DNA from 2 places in the Virgibacillus sp. M23 genome. Region 2 is predicted to be linked to the other one. Evidence: a T-box and tRNA genes for the amino acid it is inferred to sense, from the RefSeq annotation. Region 2 holds a T-box; the other holds one or more tRNA genes.

Region 1 (8,297 bases), on a different contig from region 2:
TTCAGGCAAGGCTGAAACGAATCGATTACGTGCTATTGTGCATAATGCCATTGTGAATGAAACAGAGTTTAGGGATCGTGGAAAGAAGGAAGCAAACTTCCACATGGTAAGAGAATCTGCTATGCCAGCTGTGCTTACGGAGAATGGTTTTATTGACAATGCTGCAGATGCAGCAGCATTGAAGTCGGATGCTTTCCTAAATAAAATTGCTCGTGGTCATGCAGAAGGTTTAGCAAGTGCATTAGGTCTTACCCTTAAAGATGTAAATGATGGGCAAGGATATATTGAAGTAGTTGTTGATTCATTATGGACTTATAATACGGCAAATTGGAATGATAAGGCAGTTATAGTAAATCAAGGGGAAGTCTTTACTGTCATTAGGGACAAGTTCCCAGTAGATGGAGGTTATATGTATCAAATTAAGAGCGGATTGTATATTACTGCAAATCCAACCTATGTAAGGTATTATACGAAATAAAAAATCCGCTAAGGGTGTTGAATCCCCAAAGGTTACTAGATAAAAAAGATTAACCTTTGGGGTTCACCTCACTGTGAGGGAGGATCTTTAACTTTTGCTTATTCAAAATAAAGATCAAAACCTTCAAGTATTTCTCTAGCAGTTTTATTTTTTGCTTAATTGCTTTAAACCTCCACCATAGAAATTTTATCCCACATATAACTGACAGTAAAACCCTCACTGATTGAAGTTTCACTTTATATAGGGTTGGGCGCCTCTGTTAGTCTGTCAAGGTGCTTATGATCGAACCCAGTTTTCCTTTTATGCACATTACTAGCTACATATTTATGTTCAAAAAGTTAATATGGAAATTGGAAACCAATATGATGCTTATGAGCTCCCGATATCTAAGCCAAAATATACCAATTCACATAGTATAATTAAAATTACTATTAACTTAAAAACAATCCTCAGTTCGTACTAATTTTTCCATTAATACCTTTTTAAAATATTTATGTTTAAGAAAATCTACTATAATTAAATTAAGAGGAAGAAGAATTCATAGTACTTGTCTAATGGTAAGGCTTTCTTTGTTATTTTTTGAATAGAGTTGGAAGTTTCCTTAACAATTGTAGCCAGGATAATAGCCAGGGTGGGGATGGCTGTATACATATTGCATCGGGTTATAAGGGTGTGGTAGCGGCATGTTTGGATAATGAACTGAAGTATAACCTTGGTTGTTATTTTTTGATTTGCGACTACATTCATCCGTTGGTCCAATAATAATGGTTTCGTTTTTTATCGGTGCAACGGCCTCTTTCCATGCTTCTGGATCTAAGCAATACGTATGAGCTATAACGTCTACAGGAGTTTTTGTCAAGATATCTGACCCTAAGATATATTCAGGATATGGCGCGTCAAAAATGGCTAGTAAATGTGTGTTGTTCTCTGACGCTTCTTCCCAATGCCACCATCCCTGAGGTATATTTGCAACTTGGCCTGGTGTGATTGGTATATTTTTAACTTCGTTATTGAAAGGGTTCATAAAGGAAACGACAGCTGAACCACTAATACAATACACCAATTCTGCTGCGTTTTGATGATAATGTGGCTCAACAACATGACCCTTGCTTAAATAGATATCAAGTATCGATACATTACTTAATGTATTTAATACATCTCTTCCTAACCGGTTAATATAATTCTCGGAATTCCTTGTAAATAATCGATTCGTATTTAAATCCGAGAAATATTCCACGTCAGGCTTTGTGTAATCCATGTAAGAAGTTACCATAAGCTTTTCTCAACTCCATATATTTAAAGTTATTCACATCATATCTTATGAAAAGGTATGGAAAGTGTGACAAATGCCTATATTGCTTACAACTAAAATTATGAGAAGCTTGCGAGAAAGAATACAAATGACATAGCGTTATGATGAATTAACGAAAGTATGGAACGTGATAGGGTGGCTATAGAAGTAATTCAAGCTAACAGGTAGGAATAAGTTTGATATAGTAGCCTAGCCATCGGTGTTCGTTTAGAAGGTAAATGACCATGTCTATAGGGTGATTGTTAATAATTTTTCTTTTGACATAAACAAAGGACGTACACGAATGCACGTCCCACTACTAACCGCCAATAATATGGTATCCAGAATCAACATGAAGAACTTCTCCGGTAATACCTCGGGAAAGTTCACTCATAAAGAATAGTGTAGCATCTCCAACTTGATCCTGATCCACATTTTTTCGAAGAGGAGCTTTTTCTTCGATCATCCCTAATTTTTCGTTGAAACCAGACACTCCTTTGGCTGATAGTGTACGAATTGGTCCGGCAGATACTGCATTAACTCGAACACCATATTTACCCATATCTTCAGCTAAATATCGCACGCTTGCTTCTAGAGAGGCCTTGGCAACACCCATAACATTATAGTTTGGAATAACCCTTTCTGCACCAAGATAAGTTTGTGTAACAATACTTCCACCCTCTGTCATTAGGTCCTTTGCGGCTTTTGTTACAGCTACTAAGGAATAAGCACTAATTTCCTGAGCTAGTAAAAAGCCATCTCGTGATGTGTCTGCATACTCACCTTGTAATTCCTCTCTGTTAGCAAAGGCTACTGAATGAACGACTCCATGAATGGTTCCAATCTTTTCTTTTATGGTAGAAAAAGCTTCAGTAATGCTCTCGTCATTAGCTACATCACAGGATACAATCAACTTAGCTGTAATATCATGCTTATCAAGAAGCTTTGTCAATTTCTTGTAAGAACGATCTTGTCTATATGTAAATATTAGATTTGCTCCTGCTTTATGTAAGGATGATGTTATTCCCCATGCGATGCTTCGTTCACTTGCAACACCCATGATAACAATGTTTTTTCCCTCTAATAAATTCGTCATCAAAGTACCTCCATAATAATTCTTTTGTACATTATAACCTATCCCATAAATTGAAAGAAAGTCTTATCTATTGTATCATAGGACACTTCGTAATAAATTGCATCAAACCTTTGATCTTGTAGGGGTTGAAACGAAAAAATAAAAAAAATTAAATTCCCCCTTTACAAACCATTCATATCTGGGTATAATGAAATTCGTTGGTTTACGACAGAGTTTAACAAAATTCGTTGTAACATATGCCAAATAAATGTTTGGCCCGTTGGTCAAGTGGTTAAGACACCGCCCTTTCACGGCGGTAACACGGGTTCGAATCCCGTACGGGTCACCAATATTATTTTAATATACGAGTGGTTTTGGAGGATTAGCTCAGCTGGGAGAGCACTTGCCTTACAAGCAAGGGGTCGCAGGTTCGAGCCCTGCATCCTCCACCATAAAGCCGGCCTAGCTCAACTGGTAGAGCAACTGACTTGTAATCAGTAGGTTGGGGGTTCAAGTCCTCTGGCCGGCACCATTTTTTACAAACCATGAATAAATTATAATATATAGTTAACAATATGGAGGGGTAGCGAAGTGGCTAAACGCGGCGGACTGTAAATCCGCTCCCTCAGGGTTCGGCAGTTCGAATCTGCCCCCCTCCACCATTTTTATTGTTGGGCTATAGCCAAGCGGTAAGGCATCGGGTTTTGATCCCGTGTACCCCAGGTTCGAATCCTGGTAGCCCAGCCATTTTTTTATTTATGGGTCTTTTTTTAAGAAGAGCCCTATTTTTTTGATGAATGAATTTTTCAACACGAGCCATTAGCTGGCCGCAAGCATCAGCGAATTAACTACTAGATGCAGGCCTGCGAGGAGTGTGGCATCAGCGAGTTGTCATTCAACACGGCGAGCACCATTTTTTGTCAAGCTAAAGCTTAACGTATAAATTATTATTTTCAACACGAGCCATTAGCTCAGTCGGTAGAGCATCTGACTTTTAATCAGAGGGTCGGAGGTTCGAATCCTCCATGGCTCATTTATATTAATAGTATAGAAACGTCATATAAAAGGTGGGATAAACAAGGTCGTTATGGAATGTAGCAGCCTTGTTTATTTGCATTTTAGAGTGATTTTTTACATAATAGTAACAGTTATTTTTTTATACATAGCATGGTATTATGATATCATGTTTTCTTGAGTGAAAGTCCTTAAAGAGAGACAACATTTTCTAATGAAAAATGGTACAATCGTGATATAATTTTACTATAGATAATGCCTGATAATAATTTATTCCGTACGAATTTCTATATACAACAATTAAAAGGATGATAGGCAATGGAGACCTCCAGAATTCCTGGTTTTTATAAGAAGTCGGTGGAAGAACGCAGAGATTTGCTGAGAGACATGCATGGGTTGACAGATCAAGATATAAATACCTTAGCTGAGAAGGAAGCGTTATCCCCTGATACAGCTGATAAGATGATTGAAAACGTTATTGGTACTTTTCCCCTTCCGTTAGGATTAGGATTGAATTTCTTAATTAATGGGAAAGAATATGTAGTACCAATGGCGATTGAAGAACCTTCTGTTGTTGCTTCTGCTAGCCATATTGGGAAAGTAGTGAGAGAAGCAGGAGGTTTTACAACTGAAGCAACAGAGAGAGTCATGATCGGACAAATTCAGGTTGTTGGATGCCCAGATTTGCAACAAGCTAAAGATAAATTGGTAGCAAAGAAAGATGTACTAATTGAAAATGCTAATGCTGCTTACCCAAGTATTGTGGCAAGAGGCGGTGGTGCAGAAGACCTTGAAGTACGCATACTAAATGAAGAATCCAACTCAGCTTATCAGCAAATGCTTATATTGCATTTATATATTAATACATGTGATGCAATGGGAGCGAATATTATAAATACCATGGTTGAATCGTTAGCTCCGATGGTTGAAGAATTAACACAGGGCAAAGTTTATTTGCGTATTTTGTCTAATTTTGCGGATAAATGCTTAGCACGCGCAAAGTGTGTTATTCCTCCTGAGCTTTTAAGAACTGGTGATTTTTCTGGTGAGGTAGTAAGAGATGGTATAGTAAGCGCCTATGAGTTTGCTGCTTCTGATCCCTACCGAGCAGTAACGCATAATAAAGGAATTATGAACGGTATCGATCCAATTGTAATTGCAACCGGAAATGATTGGCGGGCTGTCGAAGCTGGCGCTCATGCTTATGCGTCTCGAAATGGCCAATATGGTTCAATGACAACGTGGTCGGTTGATAAGTCTGGAAACCTTGTCGGTGACTTAGAATTGCCAATGTCAGTAGGAACGGTAGGAGGATCTATTCGTGTTCATCCTATTGCAAAAATTGCCCATAATATCTTAAATGTTGAATCTGCCCAAGAACTAGCACAGGTAATAGTAGCCGTTGGTTTGGCACAGAATCTAGGTGCGCTAAAAGCATTAGTTACAGATGGTATACAAAAAGGCCATATGGCTTTACATTCTCGTTCTGTTGCTATTGCAGCAGGAGCTACTGGGGAGTTGATCGATATCGTATCTGAGAAATTAGTAGAAATGAAGGAAATCCGTGTCGGAAAAGCTAAAGAATTGGTGGAAGAATATACAAAATGAGTGCAGAAAAGGCAACAACAACAGAAAAAACAGCTATTGGAATAGCTCATAGTAAACTAATTTTAATCGGAGAGCATGCAGTTGTACACGGACAACCTGCTATTGCTATTCCGTTTCCATTAGTAGGTGTAGAGTCCGTTGTGGAACAAGTACCAGGTACAGTGAAAATTGATACTACTTTCTACCATGGTCCACTTACGTTGGCACCAGAATCATTACATGGTATTGTGCAATGTATTCAAGGAACCTTAGAGTATTTAAATATGCCTTGTCAGGACTTGTTAATTCGCATTAAATCCTCTATTCCACCTGGAAAAGGACTTGGGTCAAGTGCTTCAGTGGCTATTTCGGTAGTCCGTTCATTATTTGCTTATTTTAATGAGGACTATACGGATGAGGATTTATTACGATTGGCTAATATAGCAGAAACCTTTGCACACGGTGCTCCAAGTGGTATTGACACGTTGACAATTACATCCCAATCCCCTGTTTGGTATGAAAAAGAGCATCCTATTGACTTTATAGAACTAAGTGATGATTTTCATTTTGTAGTCGCGGATTCCGGACGGATCGGCGATACTCGTTTGGCTGTTGAATCCGTTGCTCATCTAGTAAAGATGGCTCCAAAGAAAATTCATCGTAAATTGGAGCGCATTGGTAAATTAACACATCATGCAAAGCAAGCGTTGGAAAAAAAGGGTAAACATATTTTGGGACATATGTTAAATGAAGCCCAAAAAGAACTAGAGGCGTTAGGAGTAAGTGATGCTGGCTTAAATCGCTTAATTAATTTTGCCCGAAAAGAAGGAGCATTAGGTGCGAAACTAACAGGTGGCGGTAATGGAGGTTGCATTATTGCTCTTGCCCAAAATGAGGTACACTCCAGACAGCTCGCTGATAAATTAAGAAAATTTGGCGCTCATGCTGTTTGGCCATTTGTTCTAAAAGGAAATAAGGACAAATAATAGCATAGAAGGAGACTCATGCATGAAAGCAACTGCTAAGGCACATACAAATATTGCCTTAATTAAATACTGGGGAAAGCGAAATGAATCCATTATACTACCAACAAATAATAGCCTATCACTTACCTTAGACGGCTTTTATACAACAACAACCGTAGCGTTTGATGATTCTCTTTCTGAAGATCGATTTAAATTAGATAACCAACTGATAGCAGGTGATCAGTATAATCGTGTTACAGCATTTCTTGAACTGATAAGAAAAATGGCAGGGAAGCACATTTATGCAGATGTTGAATCGGTAAACGATGTTCCGACTGCGGCAGGCTTTGCTTCATCAGCATCTGGTTTTGCTGCATTGGCTGCTGCTGGTACGAAAGCAATTGGATTGAATTTAACCAATCAAGAGCTTTCTCAATTAACACGTCAGGGCTCTGGATCTGCTTGTCGTTCTATATATGGAGGCTTTGCGGAATGGGAAATGGGAACGAAAGAAGACGGTTCAGATTCATATGCTGTACCGATCGCACCAGCTGACCATTGGGATATCCGAGTCGCCGCGGTAGTGTTATCATCTACCAAGAAAAAGGTGTCAAGTCGTACAGGTATGAAGCGGACGGTAGAGACGTCGCCATTTTTCCAAGGGTGGATTGATAGTATCCCAAATGATTTAACACAGATTAAACATGGCATTCAAGATCGTGATTTTCAAAAAGTCGGGGAAATTGCTGAAGCGAATTGCTTGAAAATGCATGCAACAACTTTAGGTGCTAATCCGCCATTTACTTACTGGCATGATACTACACTAGCCGTCATGCAAACAATTCAAGAAATGCGTGCTCAAGGTATTCCAGCTTATTTTACAATTGATGCAGGACCAAATGTTAAAGTTCTCTATTTACCTGAGCATGAAAAAAATGTCGAACAGACACTTATAAATTTACCTGGTGTATCAGATATACGATTAAGTAAACCGGGTCAAGGAGTAACCTATTTGTAGGGGTTGAACGATTTGTCACAAACATCAATGACTATAAAAGTACCAGGAAAATTAATGATGGCTGGAGAGTTTGCCGTATTACAACCAAATAACCATTTGGTTGTAATGGCTGTTGATCGTTATGTATTTACGACAATCCAGCTAAAGGATACTAACAAGATTAGTTTAATGGATTTTCAATTAACGAATCTATCATGGAAATATAGCGATGGGAAAGCTGTCATTGCCTCTGATGATCCGCGAACCCGTTTTGTAGAAGAAGCTATGACAATTGCCATCACTTATTTGAATGAAAAACAAATTTCACCAGCACCTTTTCAACTAACTATCAATAGTGAGCTAGATGATGAATCTGGTGTAAAATATGGGCTAGGCTCTAGTGCTGCTGTAGTAACCTCAGTTATTGCTGCTATTTTAAAACAATTCCTCCCATTTGACCCTACTGCTCAACTAATATTCAAACTTGCATCGATCTCACATGTTATTACACAAGGAAATGGATCGGGTGCTGATGTAGCGGCATCTTCATATGGAGGTTTTCTTGAATATTCCTCTTTTCAAGCAGAATGGTTAAGAAAAGCTCATAAAGATGCTAAATCTCTAACTGAACTTTTGCAATGTGACTGGATATATTTTTCGTTAGAGCCGGTTCAATTGCCGAAAAATGTCTATATGTGTATTGGTTGGACAGGTAGCCCTGCATCCACACCGAAACTTGTCGATAAGATTTTACAATTGAAATCGGATAATTTGACACAATTTAACCATTTTCTCTCGGAAAGTGAAAAGGCGGTTTCGAAGATTTTAACCGGAATGAAGCAGAATAATGTAGAATCCCTGTTCGATGGTGTTAAGCAAAATCGACACGC
Region 2 (13,455 bases):
AATCCAGACGGGAATACACCGCCCATCCCAGAGGAGATAACGAGCTCTCCTTCTTTTAAATCTTTTTCAGATTCTTCAATAATACGAAAGACGAGACTTTTACTTTCTTTGTCAAATCCTTCAATCATGCCAAAAATATCTTTATCTTTACCTTTTCCGCCTCTAGATACTTTTCCCGAAATACGATTAAATTGATCAAAACCAGTAAGCAATTGCACTGTTGAGGTATTAGGAGATGCCTTAAGGACTTTTCCGATCATACCTTCAGGAGTTCTTACTGCCATATTTGCTTCTACACCATCATTGGATCCTTTATTAATTGTTACTTGTTCAATCCATCTTTCCGGTGACCTTGACATAACCGTAGCTTGGATTGGGGTATAATCTCGAATGTTGTCATCATCCTTCAGATCCAGCGTATTTCTTAAATCCTCGTTCTCTTCTTTTAATTCTTGAACTTCATAAATAAGTCCTTTGTATTCCGCTAACTTCTCTTTGAGTATGCGATTTTCATTGTACGTATCTTTGAAGTCATCAATATTTCCAATGATATCTGTTATAAAATTTATTGGAGCATGAATAATACCTTGTGCCCACCCAACGGTATCATTTACAAACTCTTCAACATTCGTCAGATTTTCTCTATCACGTAGAGAAAATCCAATTAATGCTACGAAAAAAATAAACCCGATTAATAAAATAAATAAACGTTTTTTACGTAAAAAAGACATATAAACACCAACTTATTCTACACTAGGACGAGATGATACATTCGGATGGGAACGGAAATGCTGAATGTATTCTAATGATTTACCTGTACCAATCGCTACACTTTCTAAAGGGTCTTCTGTAATGAATACAGGCATCTTTGTCTCATCACTAATGACTTTATCTATGTTTTTCAGTAGTGAACCTCCACCTGATAGGACGATTCCACGGTCCATGATATCCGCCGCAAGCTCTGGAGGTGTTTTCTCTAACGTACTCTTTACTGCTTCAACGATAGCATCTACTGTATCCTTTAACGAATCAGCAATTTCTTCCGCAGTAATCGTGATCGTTTTTGGTAATCCCGTTAAAAGATCTCTCCCGCGAATATCCATTTCACCTTTAGGAGAATCACTTCCCGCAGATGCTATTTCAAACTTTATCGATTCCGCTGATCTTTCCCCAATCATCAAGCTGTATTGCTTTCGAATATAGCTAGTGATTGCTTCATCCATATCATCTCCAGCAGTGCGAATGGACTGACTGGTAACGACTCCCCCTAAAGAAATAACTGCTACTTCGGTAGTCCCACCTCCGATGTCAACAATCATACTGCCTGTTGGTTCCCATACTGGTAGCCCTGCACCGATCGCTGCTGCAAAAGGTTCGGAAATCGGATAGGCTTCTTTTGCACCAGCTTGCTTTGTTGCATCGATTACAGCACGTTCTTCTACCATTGTAATACCTGAAGGTACACATACCATTACGTTTGGCTTTTTAGCAAAATAAGAGCGATTTTTCATCGCCTTTTTAATATAATATTTCATCATTGTCGCTGTTGTATCATAGTCAGCAATTACGCCATCTTTCATTGGACGGATGACAGAAATATTCCCAGGCGTTCTCCCAATCATATTTCTAGCAGATCCTCCAACCGCTTCAATATCGCCTGTTGCCGTATTTTTTGCTACAACAGAAGGCTCACTTACGACAACACCTTTTCCTTTCACAAAAACTAATGTATTAGCTGTACCCAAGTCTATCCCTAAGTCCTGAGAAAAATTAAATAATCCCAATAAGATCTTCCTTTCCAAATCACAATCATGTGGTTATATGTAACGAATTACAACAATTCATTATTCGCAAAATAAAATTTATCGATTCCAATTATCTCTTTTCACTATGAAAAAGTAAAATATTTTCATCGAAAAGATCAGCGATACATATCACAACACCATTATTTATAGATTATGTACCAGTTTAAACACAAGGTTGCTTGTACCATGTTTTTCCTACTCATGCTAAGCTCAACAAGCGCCACTTTCCATATCTAAATTGAAAAATGGCGCTGAACAATCATTCGTCTATATAATTATACGAAAAAAATTATAAAATAGATAGTGTTATAAATATCATATGTGAGCTTTTTTTGATTTCATGCATCTTCCCTTCAGAAATAGGCAAACAATAAGTGAACTACTCCCATCACTTACCAACCTTATGGGTTGCTTGAAGTGGGGGCTTCTTGGATAATCGCCACTTTTGGTAGCTGACAAAATGGACCAAGCTAACCCTCTTGTTCCAAGAGTTTATATTTTCATTAGGCACTTGATGAATTTCGATCATTCACTGTTGGGTTGTGCTTTGAACAAAAAAGGAAAAAAAGCCTTTGGGCTGTCGCCCAACCGAAATTCATCTCCCCCCCTTACCGTTGGGCTACGCTCTTCACACGCTTGAAGATGGAGACTTCTTTCGGAAGTACGTTAAATTATTAATTTTGAAATACTCTTTTTAATTGTTCCTATTTATACAAGCTCATTCGTATACATTTTAAGCTTTAACTGCTTTACCAATAATTCAAAGAAGCGCTGTGAATGATAAACGAGAGCTTGTAGTAAAACGTCCTCGCTGACAATTAATGAATTATTATCTATCGTTAATCTTGTTTTACTGCCTCATATTTTTCTAGTTTTACACCAATTGGTTGACTAGGATAATAAAAAGCAGCAATTCCTTCTTCCAAGTATTCTTCCATCGCATTTAAGTAATAACCATATAAAGAAGGGAGATCATCAAAAATGGGTAACTGGCCAATTTCCTTGTAACTTGAAGTAAATGCGATTCCCCCTTCTATCAATAAAATTCCGCTTTCTATATATTTTTTTCTGTTGGCTTTCATGAGTGTTACGAGAGATTCGGTATTAAATCCGCCAATATAAGCATTAGGATTTTTAATCAGATCGTCTAAATCATATACTTGCTCTTTAAGATAAAAATCTTTTATGTCCACGATCACTCCACCTCTTTTTGCTTCACATCACATTTTGTTTTGTACACGTTACTAATTCCTAATATCGCTATCCATCTATATTTTGTTTAGCCTAAGCTAGGGCGACTATTCTTACGTTGAAAAAATCCAATGAACATACCCATGCAAAAGAAAAAACTTCAAAAAAGTATAATCATATGGAAACATCAGTAGTCTTATTTAATTTTTGTGTATTTATGGGAAATGGTGAATTCGCATATAACGATTTTTTAACTTTACAATAAGGATACTCATCGTGTAGACATACAATTATATATACCCTTTTTCTTTTAAAGAGACATATTTTCGATCACCAATCACTAAATGATCGATTAATTCAATCCCTATCATTTTACCACATTCAACCAATCTTCTCGTTACATGGATATCTTCTTGGGAAGGAGTGGGGTCCCCTGAAGGGTGGTTATGAATAACAATGATGGAGGCTGCAGAGCGTTTGACAGCTTCACGAAATACTTCCCTAGGATGGACGATAGAGGCATTGAGGCTACCTATAAAAATAGTTTGTTTGTGAATAATTTGATTTTTCGTATTCAAAAATAATGTTACAAAATGTTCTTGATTTAACCCTCTCATTTCTTCCATTACATATTCTGCTCCATCCTCAGGAGAGCGAATAACATGCCTTTCATCAGATCTATATATATGCATTCGCTTGCCTAGCTCTACAGCAGCTAAAATCAACACCGCTTTTGCCGTACCAATTCCTCTAATAGCAATAAGTTCTTCAATAGTAGCATCACTTAATAACTTTAATCCTTCAAAATGCATCAATAATCGATTCGATAAAGCCAATACGGATTCTTGTCTAGTACCGCTTCCTAAAATAATAGCTAGTATTTCCGCATTAGATAAATGACTGGAGCCTGATTTTATAAGTCGTTCTCTTGGTCGATCATCCTTTGGCACATTTTTTATCATAATAGGCGAAATAGTTGTCAATATAGATCATCCTCTTCTCTAAGATAACTCTATCTTACAAAAGAGATGTATCGACGTACAAATCAGCATTATTCCAATTTTGCTATACGATGAACTCCTATAATGGGATTTTCCATTAGAGTAAATTCTGTTTCTATTATTAACCAAATTGATAATTAATTAAATCAATTATTAAATGTAGTTCCAAATGTCTTCCATAGCTCCATCAGTAACGCCTTCTTTTGCAGTGCTTCAGCTTGTCCTGCTTTTTCTAATACTTGTTGAGTGGACTGATACAATTCTTTTAGCTGCTCACTATCCTTTGGATAAGCTTTCAGAAGTGAATCCCATGTGTTCTTTTCAAATTCACCAGATTCTAGTGTATCCTTCCATGTCTTAATAAATGATTGTGCCCAACTGTTTTCATCCCTTGTTAAGTCTGTAGTAATATTTCCTGTAGACCACTCTTTAACATAAATATCGTCCATGTCTGTATCAACTAATCCCTGTTGTAATTGTTCTGCCTGCGTTTCAGTGGTAGCAGCTGCTATAAACAGGAAATACTGATCCCCTCTCTCCCATATAGTGACAGGAACCCCTCTGTCTCGGTATGAACCAGCACGCGCATCAGCATTTGCCTTTTCTGAAAAAACACCACCTTGAAGTACATATGCCCTTATTTCATCTAGACGAACAGAAGATGCAGAACGATCAGCTTGTTTATCATTATCTTGATCGTCGTCGTTAGTTACAGCTGCTGAAGAATTCTGATTACCGCTCATATGATTATCATCCTCAATCATGATAAACATATTTAGCATCATTATTCCTAAGAAGGATCCAATGACTAATGCTGACAATACAGAAAGTATAGCAGGCTTAAACTCCTTCCACTTTCTTTTATGCATCGCAAATTTAGAAGGTTTTGTATCTGATACCCTTGTATAAGGCGGAATTTTTTCATCTTCTGAATCGGATAATGCAGCAGCCTGTTCATTCCTTCCTGAAGGAATTTCTCTATTCTTATTGACATAAAGCTTAACTTGTTTACCATTTTCCCATACTGTGATCTTTCTTTTATTTTCGTCCATTGTCTTTACCTCCCTGCTGCTAGATTTACCTTCAACTCTAGCATATAGACCGTAAAAAGTAAGACGAATTCTGTCACCTTATTAAAGAATCGTTCAACATAAATTTTATAAGAACAGCATATGAATGTTATTGTTTTTTAAGAAAAGACCGAACTAATGAAATGAAATACAAGGAGCCAGATATAAAATATACAGTATGTGATTGTTCCATTTGGCGTATTGCCTCTTGCCAATTTAGCTCGATATGAAAGTCACTCTCATAGTTTCTTAATTCAGATACCTGCATTGCACGTGGATGATCAAACGTCGTTAAGCTAATTGTTGTAAAATGATTTTCTATTTGTTTTAGCATTTTATCAATTTCTTTATCTTTAAACGCAGAAAATAATAGATGTCGTTTGCAGTTACTAAAATTTTCTTCTACTGTGTTTATAAATGCTTCCATTCCCGCCGAGTTATGGGCGCCATCCACAATAGTTAAGGGCTGTTTTCTAACTATCTCAAATCTTCCCATTACCATGACATGAGTAAACGCCTCTTCTACTTTATTCATATCTATATTAAAGCCAGCTTCCATTCTATTTAACAGTTGAAGAGCCATTGCAGCTATTGATGCATTCGCTTTTTGGTGTTCCCCCATCATGTTAATCCAAAATTGGAATGTATCTCCCCCCTTTTCCCACCAATTTATGCGATGGTTATATGCAGTAGATTCTGAACGATAGAAAAAATGATGACCTAGTCGATATATAGGAGCTTGCTTCAACATAGCTTCTTTATTGACAACTTTTGTCGCATCTTCTATTAGTTCACCTGTAATGACTGGTATTGTTGATTTTATTATACCTGCTTTATGATAAGCAATTTCACGTATTGTGTCCCCTAGAAATGCAGTATGATCTTTCGCTATATTTGTTATAATGGACATCAGAGGCTGTACACAATTTGTGGTATCTTCTCTACCACCCATCCCAGTTTCTATTAAAGCAAGGTCCGTATGCTGTTCAAAATAAACAAAAGCAATAGCTGTCAGAATTTCAAATTCTGTCGGATGCATGTTCATATTATCTAATTTTACTACTGCTGGATATACCTTTTGCCATATAGTGAGAAAATCATGTTCTGAGATTGTTCTATCTCCCAATAAGATATATCCTCGTAGGCCAGTTAAACTAGGAGATGTAAAGATTCCCACTTGATAATTGTTAGCTTGTAAACCTTGTTTTATAAATTCTAATGTCGAACCTTTTCCGTTCGTACCAGCAATATGAATCGCATTAAAATTATGCTGAGGTTGATTCAGTAATATAAGTAGTTTTTCCATTCGTTCGAGTCCGGGCTTTATCCCTAAATTAATTCTATTTGCTAAAAAGTCTTCAACTTGTTGAATTTCTTGAAACATAAGCACACCACTCTCATGAAATAAATTTACCTATAACAGTATAGCAGAAAGGACAAATAAACATGCAGTTACACGGCTGGATAATTTACAATGGAAGTTTACCTGGAAAGAAGTTTCTTGACTTTGCCGAATGGATTCAACGAGCAGCCATTCGAAAAGGTGGTACAGCAACTATATATAAGAATAGCGAATTATTGTCATATCTTAATACAGAGAATCTTAGTTTATTAAAAGACGAGCGTGTACCATTACCGAATTATGTTTTATTTGCGGATAAAGATGTTTATTTAGCAAGGCAGCTCGAATTACTCGGCTTACGAGTCTTTAATCGAGCAGAAGCAATAGCTGTGAGTGATGATAAAATTGCAACATATCAACAGTTAGCAATAAAGAAGCTACCTATTCCTAGAACCATTATTGCACCAAAGACATTTTTTTCTGAGGAACCAACTGAGTCGGTGATGCAGACAGCAGTTGATACATTTGGTTTTCCTATGATTGTGAAGGAAGCCTTCGGGTCATTCGGTCAACAAGTGTATCTGATCGAAACCAAAGAGCAATTATTACATAGACTTCAGCAAATAGATGGAAAGCCATATATGTTTCAAGAATTTATCTCTACAAGTTACGGAAAGGATTTGCGACTACACGTAGTAGGTAATCACGTGGTGGCGGCGATGAGAAGGCAGGCAGTAAATGATTTTCGTGCTAATGTATCAGCAGGAGGATCAATGGAAGCCTATAAGCCGTCTGAATATGAAACGAAGATAGCAGTTGCTGCCACAAAAGCGATTGGAGCAGATTTTGCTGGTGTCGATTTGTTATTTGGCCCTGATCAATCTCCCATTATTTGTGAGATTAATTCAAATGCACATATCCGTAATATATATGATTGTACGAACATTAATGTAGCAGATTATATTATCGATTATATTTACAAGTCATGTGGTGACAATGGAGGCAAGTAAATGAGTAAAGGTTGGTTAATCTACAGTAAAAAGGACATTGACGTAAACCAATCCTATATAAATTGGTTTATCAAAGAAGCATCGTATCAATCTATTCAATTAGAACTCATAATAAGAGAAGATATAACAGCAGGAATTATTAATAATGCACGCACCGTGCGAGTAAATGGATTTCCCATTACAAAGCCTGAATTTGCTATTGTTCGAACTATTGACCCATTGCTTAGCCTTCATTTAGAGGCATGTGATATTACTGTTTTTAATTCATCTTCTATTTCAAGAATTTGTAATGATAAGGCGTTAACGCATCATCATATGCACAATTTACGTATCCCAATGGTAGATACCCTTTACTCGAAGAAGCAGTATTTAACAGATACCCCTCCATTAGCCTATCCTTTTATCATCAAGGAAACAGCAGGAAGAGGCGGAAAACAAGTTTTTTTAATTGAAAACGATCAACAATATACCTCCATTAGCCAAGTATTAGCTAATACGGAGCTTATTGTTCAACCTAGTACGGTAGAGCATGGAAAAGACATTCGTGTCTTTATAGTAGGAAAGGAAATTATTGCAGCTGTAAAACGGGAAAACGACAAAGACTTTCGTGCCAATTTTAAACTCGGAGGCTCTGCTAGCTTATATGACTTGAGTGATAAGGAACGTTCTATGATTCAATCAATTGTTAATCACTTTGATTTTGGTATGGTAGGTATTGATTTTTTGATCAGTTATAATGGAGAACTCCTATTTAATGAAATTGAGGATATCGTCGGCTCACGGACATTAAGTAAAGTTAGTGATATCAATATTTTGCGAACGTATATGACTTATATTAGACGAAAGATATCGAATAATATAGATTAGATCTAATCTACATACTTAGAACGAAAGCGCAATCGTCTGATTAGAAACGTAGCGAATGTAGGGATTTAACGGTGATAAAGGAATCAAGGTGAGCTTGTGAGCCGATGATAATCTATCATAGGTTAATTCGTGAAGTCGCCTAGTTTCTGGGCGCTGGAGCTTGACGAGGCTCAACACGCCCATGTTTATCCACATGGGTTTCCTAGACAAAAAGAAAACTAGCCTGCTTTGTTAAACCTAAGCAAAGCCGAACTATGATTCGAAATGTTTTTTGGTTAGCATTCGAATTAGTTCGGCTTTAGCTGATTCTAAACTGCGGATATTAACTGTGACTGAAACTGTCTATATATTTTTCATTCGCTGTATGAAGCTTCTCTCCAACATTTGCTATAAAGCCAGTCTTTTATAGCTTTATTCCTGCTATTTCTTCGGATTTGAAAATGGTATTTAAGTTACATTTTATCCACAAAGAAATAGTTTAACCTTTTAGTTCTTCGAGCCTTGCTCTAACTTTTGCTTGTTTATCAAGATAATCCTTCTCTTTTTGTCTCTCTTCTTCTACAACGGCCTGTGGTGCTTTATTTACAAATCCTTGATTACCAAGCTTTTTCTGCACACGTTCAACTTCTTTTGTCCACTTCGTTAATTCTTTTTCTAAGCGATCAATCTCTTTATTAAAATCAATTAATCCCTCAAGTGGGAAATAAAGTTCTGCACCAGTAACTACAGCAGACATTGCTTTTTCAGGAACTGAAATATTTGTTGCAATAATAAGCTTATTTGGATTACAGAAGCGTTCCAAATAATCACGATGTTTCTCTAATTCATCAACGATCTTCTGATTCTCTGCTTGAATCAATATGTTAATTTGTTTTGACATCGGTGTATCTACTTCCGCTCGAATGTTACGAACTGATTTAATAATTGATACAAGTCGTTTCATTTCTTGAGATGCTTTTTCGTCATGAAATGCTTGGTTTACTTCTGGCCATGTAGCAATGGTAATAGAGTCTCCTTGATGAGGAAGCTGTTGCCAAATTTCCTCTGTGATGAATGGCATATATGGATGCAACATTCGCATGGTTTGATCTAATACATGAGCAAGTACTGACTGCGTCATCTTCTTCTTCACATCATCTTCGCCATACAATGGTAGCTTAGCCATCTCGATATACCAGTCACACAATTCATCCCAAATAAAGTTATAGAGATGACGTCCAGCTTCTCCAAACTCGTATTTATCGGTATTCTTGGTAACCTGCTCAATCGTTTCATTTAACCGTGTAAGAATCCACTTATCGGCAAGGGATTTCTCACCAGATAAATCTATATCTTCATAGGTGAATCCATCTAAGTTCATTAAAGAGAATCGCGAAGCATTCCAAACCTTATTTGCGAAATTCCAAGTAGCTTCTACCTTTTCCCAATGGAAGCGTAAATCCTGCCCTGGGGTTGAACCAGTAAGTAAGAAGTAACGTAACGAATCAGCGCCATATTTCTCAATTACATCCATCGGATCAACACCATTACCTAGTGACTTACTCATCTTTCTCCCTTCAGCATCCCGAATTAAACCATGAATTAACACATCTTCAAATGGTTTTTGATTTGTGAATTGCTTTGATTGAAAAATCATCCTTGCTACCCAGAAGAATATAATATCATACCCAGTAACAAGAACTCCTGTAGGGAAATAACGTTTAAAGTCCTCTGCATTCGTATCCGGCCATCCCATTGTCGAAAAAGGCCATAAGGCAGATGAAAACCAAGTATCTAAAACGTCCTCATCCTGCTCCCAATTTTCTAAGTCCTCAGGTGCTTCCTTCCCAACATAGATTTCATTTGTTTCCTTATGATACCAAGCAGGAATCCGATGCCCCCACCAAAGCTGGCGAGAAATACACCAATCACGTATATTTTCCATCCAATTAAGATACGTCCGTTCAAATCGCTTTGGAACGAAATTCACTTTATCCTCTTGTTGCTGTAAATCAATAGCAGCATCTGCTAATGGCTGCATATTAACAAACCATTGAGTGGATAAATACGGCTCTACCACTGCACCGCTTCGTTCAGAATGCCCAACTTGATGCGTATGATCTTCAATTTCAAAAAGAATACCCTGGTCTTGAAGGTCTTTAACAATCTGCCTTCTGCACTCAAATCGATCTAAACCTTCATAACTTCCCGCATTTTCATTCATAGTGCCATCTTCATTCATAACTAATACACGCTCTAGGTTATGTCGATTACCAATTTCAAAATCGTTTGGATCATGTGCAGGAGTTATTTTGACGGCACCGGAACCAAACTCCATATCTACATATTCATCTGCAACAATCTCTATTTCCCTGCCAACAATTGGTAGGATCACTTTTTTTCCAATTAAATGAACGTAGCGCTCATCGTTTGGATGAACAGCAACAGCCGTGTCTCCTAACATCGTCTCCGGACGTGTAGTGGCAATCTCAATGGTTTCTTCACTGTCTTTTATTGGATAACGCATATGGTAAAACTTACCATTAATTTCTTCATAAATAACTTCAATATCGGAAAGAGCAGTTTTGGTTTGTGGATCCCAATTAATAATATACTCTCCACGGTAAATAAGTCCTTTTTCGTATAGCTTTACAAATACCTCTTTTACAGCATCAGATAATCCATCATCAAGCGTAAACCGCTCGCGCGAATAGTCTAAGCCCAGTCCTAATTTCTCCCATTGGGAACGAATGAAATCGGCATATTCTCCTTTCCATTCCCAAGCTTTTGCTAAAAATTTTTCTCTACCTAGTTCATAGCGATTTGTTCCTTGTTCTTTCAATTTGGCTTCTACTTTAGCCTGTGTTGCAATACCTGCATGATCCATACCGGGTAGCCACAGGACATCATACCCTTGCATTCGTTTCATACGTGAAATCGTATCCTGCATAGTTGTATCCCATGCATGGCCTAGATGCAATCTTCCGGTTACATTTGGTGGTGGAATAACAATTGAATATGGCTCTTTTTCCGGATCATTGGTTGCTTCAAAATACTTTCCTTCCAACCAAAATTGATACCTACCCTGTTCTACTTCCTTGGGATTATATTTTGCCGAGAGGGAAGTTTTTGTTTCCTTTTCACTCATCATAACGCCTCCTATAACTGTTTGCTACGACAAAAAGCCCTTTTCATCCTACTTAAAGGACGAAAAGGGCATACTTTCCGTGGTACCACCTTTGTTTACACGCTCCATTGGAGCTGTGCACACTTCATTCATTGATAACGGTAACTAAACGGTTACCGGCTTCTTCTACTTATGCTTTTTAGCATGTGTTCAAAGAAGCTGCATCACGGGCGACCTTCCAACATAATCTTACCAAGGAAATTTTCAGCCACTGATTTCCCTCTCTTCTTTGGCAATTATCTTGTACTCTTCCCATTCAGCGCATTTTCAAGATCATTTTCAAGTAATAGCTTTATTTTATATAGTATAAGTCATTTCGTCAACTATTTTTACCAGTTTTGCACAAATACATGATATCTATACATAGTATATAGAACAATCACAAAAAAACTTAGCGTTTCGAAAGCGAGGTGAAAACGGTGGCACGATATTACCGTTATCGACTCCCTCCATGGGCTAGAACCTGTATTATTGTTATCGAAAGAGTTACCTTGCCAATATTAATTTTCCAATTAATACGTACATTGTTCTTCCCTACAACCTTTGATGTATTTTTATTAGGCTTAATCGTAGGTATATTTATCGCCTTTTATTTGGAATGGATTTAGCTTTCTAAATCGTCCAAATCAAGGGTATCGTATTCTTTTTCCACATATGCTGACAAGCGTAGACCAAATAGTATTCTTCTAAATATGTGTTGTAATGGTATAATTTGATCAATCATTGTTTTTGATGATTGATCATGCTCTTCTACTAACTGTATATATGGAGCAGGGTCGAGAACCTGTATAATTAACATATATAGTTCTTTATTCGTTAGTTTATTTTCATTCATATAGCTATCAAATTCATCTAAGAAAAGGTCAACAGGAGCATCATAATGCACCGTTTCAGATTTATAGAATTGGGATAAATCGAATGGGGCATATTCGTATCGCGCCTTATCCCAATTTATAAGATACATCTGCTCCGGTGATACGATAACATGTGAGGAATTCAAATTACCATGACACAAGCTATAATTCCACTGTTCTTGCTGCTCCTGCTCATTTATCAACTGGTCAATTCTTCGATTGGATTCTTGTAAACTAAAATCGATGTCACGAAAATGTGTACAAACGAGAAGTTCAAAGGGAGACATATAGTGTTTAGCTTCAAATTGTTCCACAAAAAACAACAATTTCTTTTGAAGTGCTTCACATTGCTTCTGATACCCCCGAAAGTTCTGTACGAATGAATCTGTGTCTACAGTTCGAGTTCTCTTTGTCTTCACATGTATATGACCAAGATGACGATAAAAGTTTCCTATCGTATATTTATCAAAAGATGAAAGGGCATTCCCTCTCCAAGGAGATAAATAATAAACCGTTCCTTCATAGATTTCATAAATATTCCCTTCTCTTGTTAAAAAAACAGGAAGAATCGTATGAAGGTTTTGCGTATATGCCTCCTGATATACGTTCTCCCACATAGCCATATCATCAGGTGAAAGCTGACTTTGCTTTAACGCAAACTGTTGCTGGCCATCTTGTACCTTATATAATTTTTCAGTTTCATTTTCTATGTAAAAAGGTTGCACCGAATAGGCATGTAGCACAGCCTTTAAGTCATCCACTTTTTCGTTCACCACCTAATACTGGAAAACCCCTTGACTTAATCGCAAGGGGCAGCATTTATTTTTTCTTATATGGAATATATAATAACTGACCTTCTGTCACATCATAGTCATCATCTAACTGGTTTTGTTTTATTAATTGTAACGCCGAAATTTGATAACGTTCTGCAATAGAATCTATCGTATCCTTCTCTTGAACAATACAGAGTCTCATACGAGCAAATTGATCCACATCAGATTCCCTAAACATATCAGATAAGTAGCCAACATCTTGTACTTGATCTGTTGTATCACGATTATCAGAGCTTTCATGAATTTCGGGAGTGTGCGATGATTCCAGCCAATCATCTGATGTATCATCCACTTCCACCTCTTCATCATGGGAGGA

What was found. A T-box is a leader RNA that pairs with one kind of tRNA and senses whether it is charged. The one in region 2 lies ahead of RVS70_RS13970 (valine--tRNA ligase), so its partner is inferred to be a tRNA-Val.
Region 1: it has a tRNA-Val gene. The T-box ahead of RVS70_RS13970 (valine--tRNA ligase) is inferred to sense a tRNA for this amino acid. The anticodon was not compared.

What each region holds. Positions count from the first base shown of each region.
Region 1 covers NZ_JAWDHA010000066.1:14,715-23,011, forward strand. The annotation lists gene RVS70_RS18530 (N-acetylmuramoyl-L-alanine amidase) at 1-478, shown strand, start outside; gene RVS70_RS18535 (cupin domain-containing protein) at 1,080-1,751, opposite strand; gene fabI (enoyl-ACP reductase FabI) at 2,089-2,865, opposite strand; tRNA gene RVS70_RS18545 (tRNA-Glu) at 3,119-3,193, shown strand; tRNA gene RVS70_RS18550 (tRNA-Val) at 3,221-3,296, shown strand; tRNA gene RVS70_RS18555 (tRNA-Thr) at 3,301-3,376, shown strand; tRNA gene RVS70_RS18560 (tRNA-Tyr) at 3,422-3,506, shown strand; tRNA gene RVS70_RS18565 (tRNA-Gln) at 3,517-3,591, shown strand; tRNA gene RVS70_RS18570 (tRNA-Lys) at 3,805-3,877, shown strand; gene RVS70_RS18575 (hydroxymethylglutaryl-CoA reductase, degradative) at 4,177-5,466, shown strand; gene mvk (mevalonate kinase) at 5,463-6,431, shown strand; gene mvaD (diphosphomevalonate decarboxylase) at 6,454-7,428, shown strand; gene RVS70_RS18590 (phosphomevalonate kinase) at 7,441-8,297, shown strand, end outside.
Region 2 covers NZ_JAWDHA010000036.1:24,590-38,044, forward strand. The annotation lists gene mreC (rod shape-determining protein MreC) at 1-731, opposite strand, end outside; gene RVS70_RS13935 (rod shape-determining protein) at 744-1,784, opposite strand; gene RVS70_RS13940 (hypothetical protein) at 2,645-2,998, opposite strand; gene radC (RadC family protein) at 3,287-3,958, opposite strand; gene RVS70_RS13950 (SPOR domain-containing protein) at 4,144-5,049, opposite strand; gene RVS70_RS13955 (bifunctional folylpolyglutamate synthase/dihydrofolate synthase) at 5,177-6,451, opposite strand; gene RVS70_RS13960 (RimK family alpha-L-glutamate ligase) at 6,514-7,419, shown strand; gene RVS70_RS13965 (ATP-grasp domain-containing protein) at 7,420-8,286, shown strand; gene RVS70_RS13970 (valine--tRNA ligase) at 8,765-11,413, opposite strand; T-box leader at 11,466-11,721, opposite strand; gene RVS70_RS13975 (hypothetical protein) at 11,872-12,060, shown strand; gene RVS70_RS13980 (phosphotransferase) at 12,057-13,067, opposite strand; gene spoVID (stage VI sporulation protein D) at 13,126-13,455, opposite strand, start outside.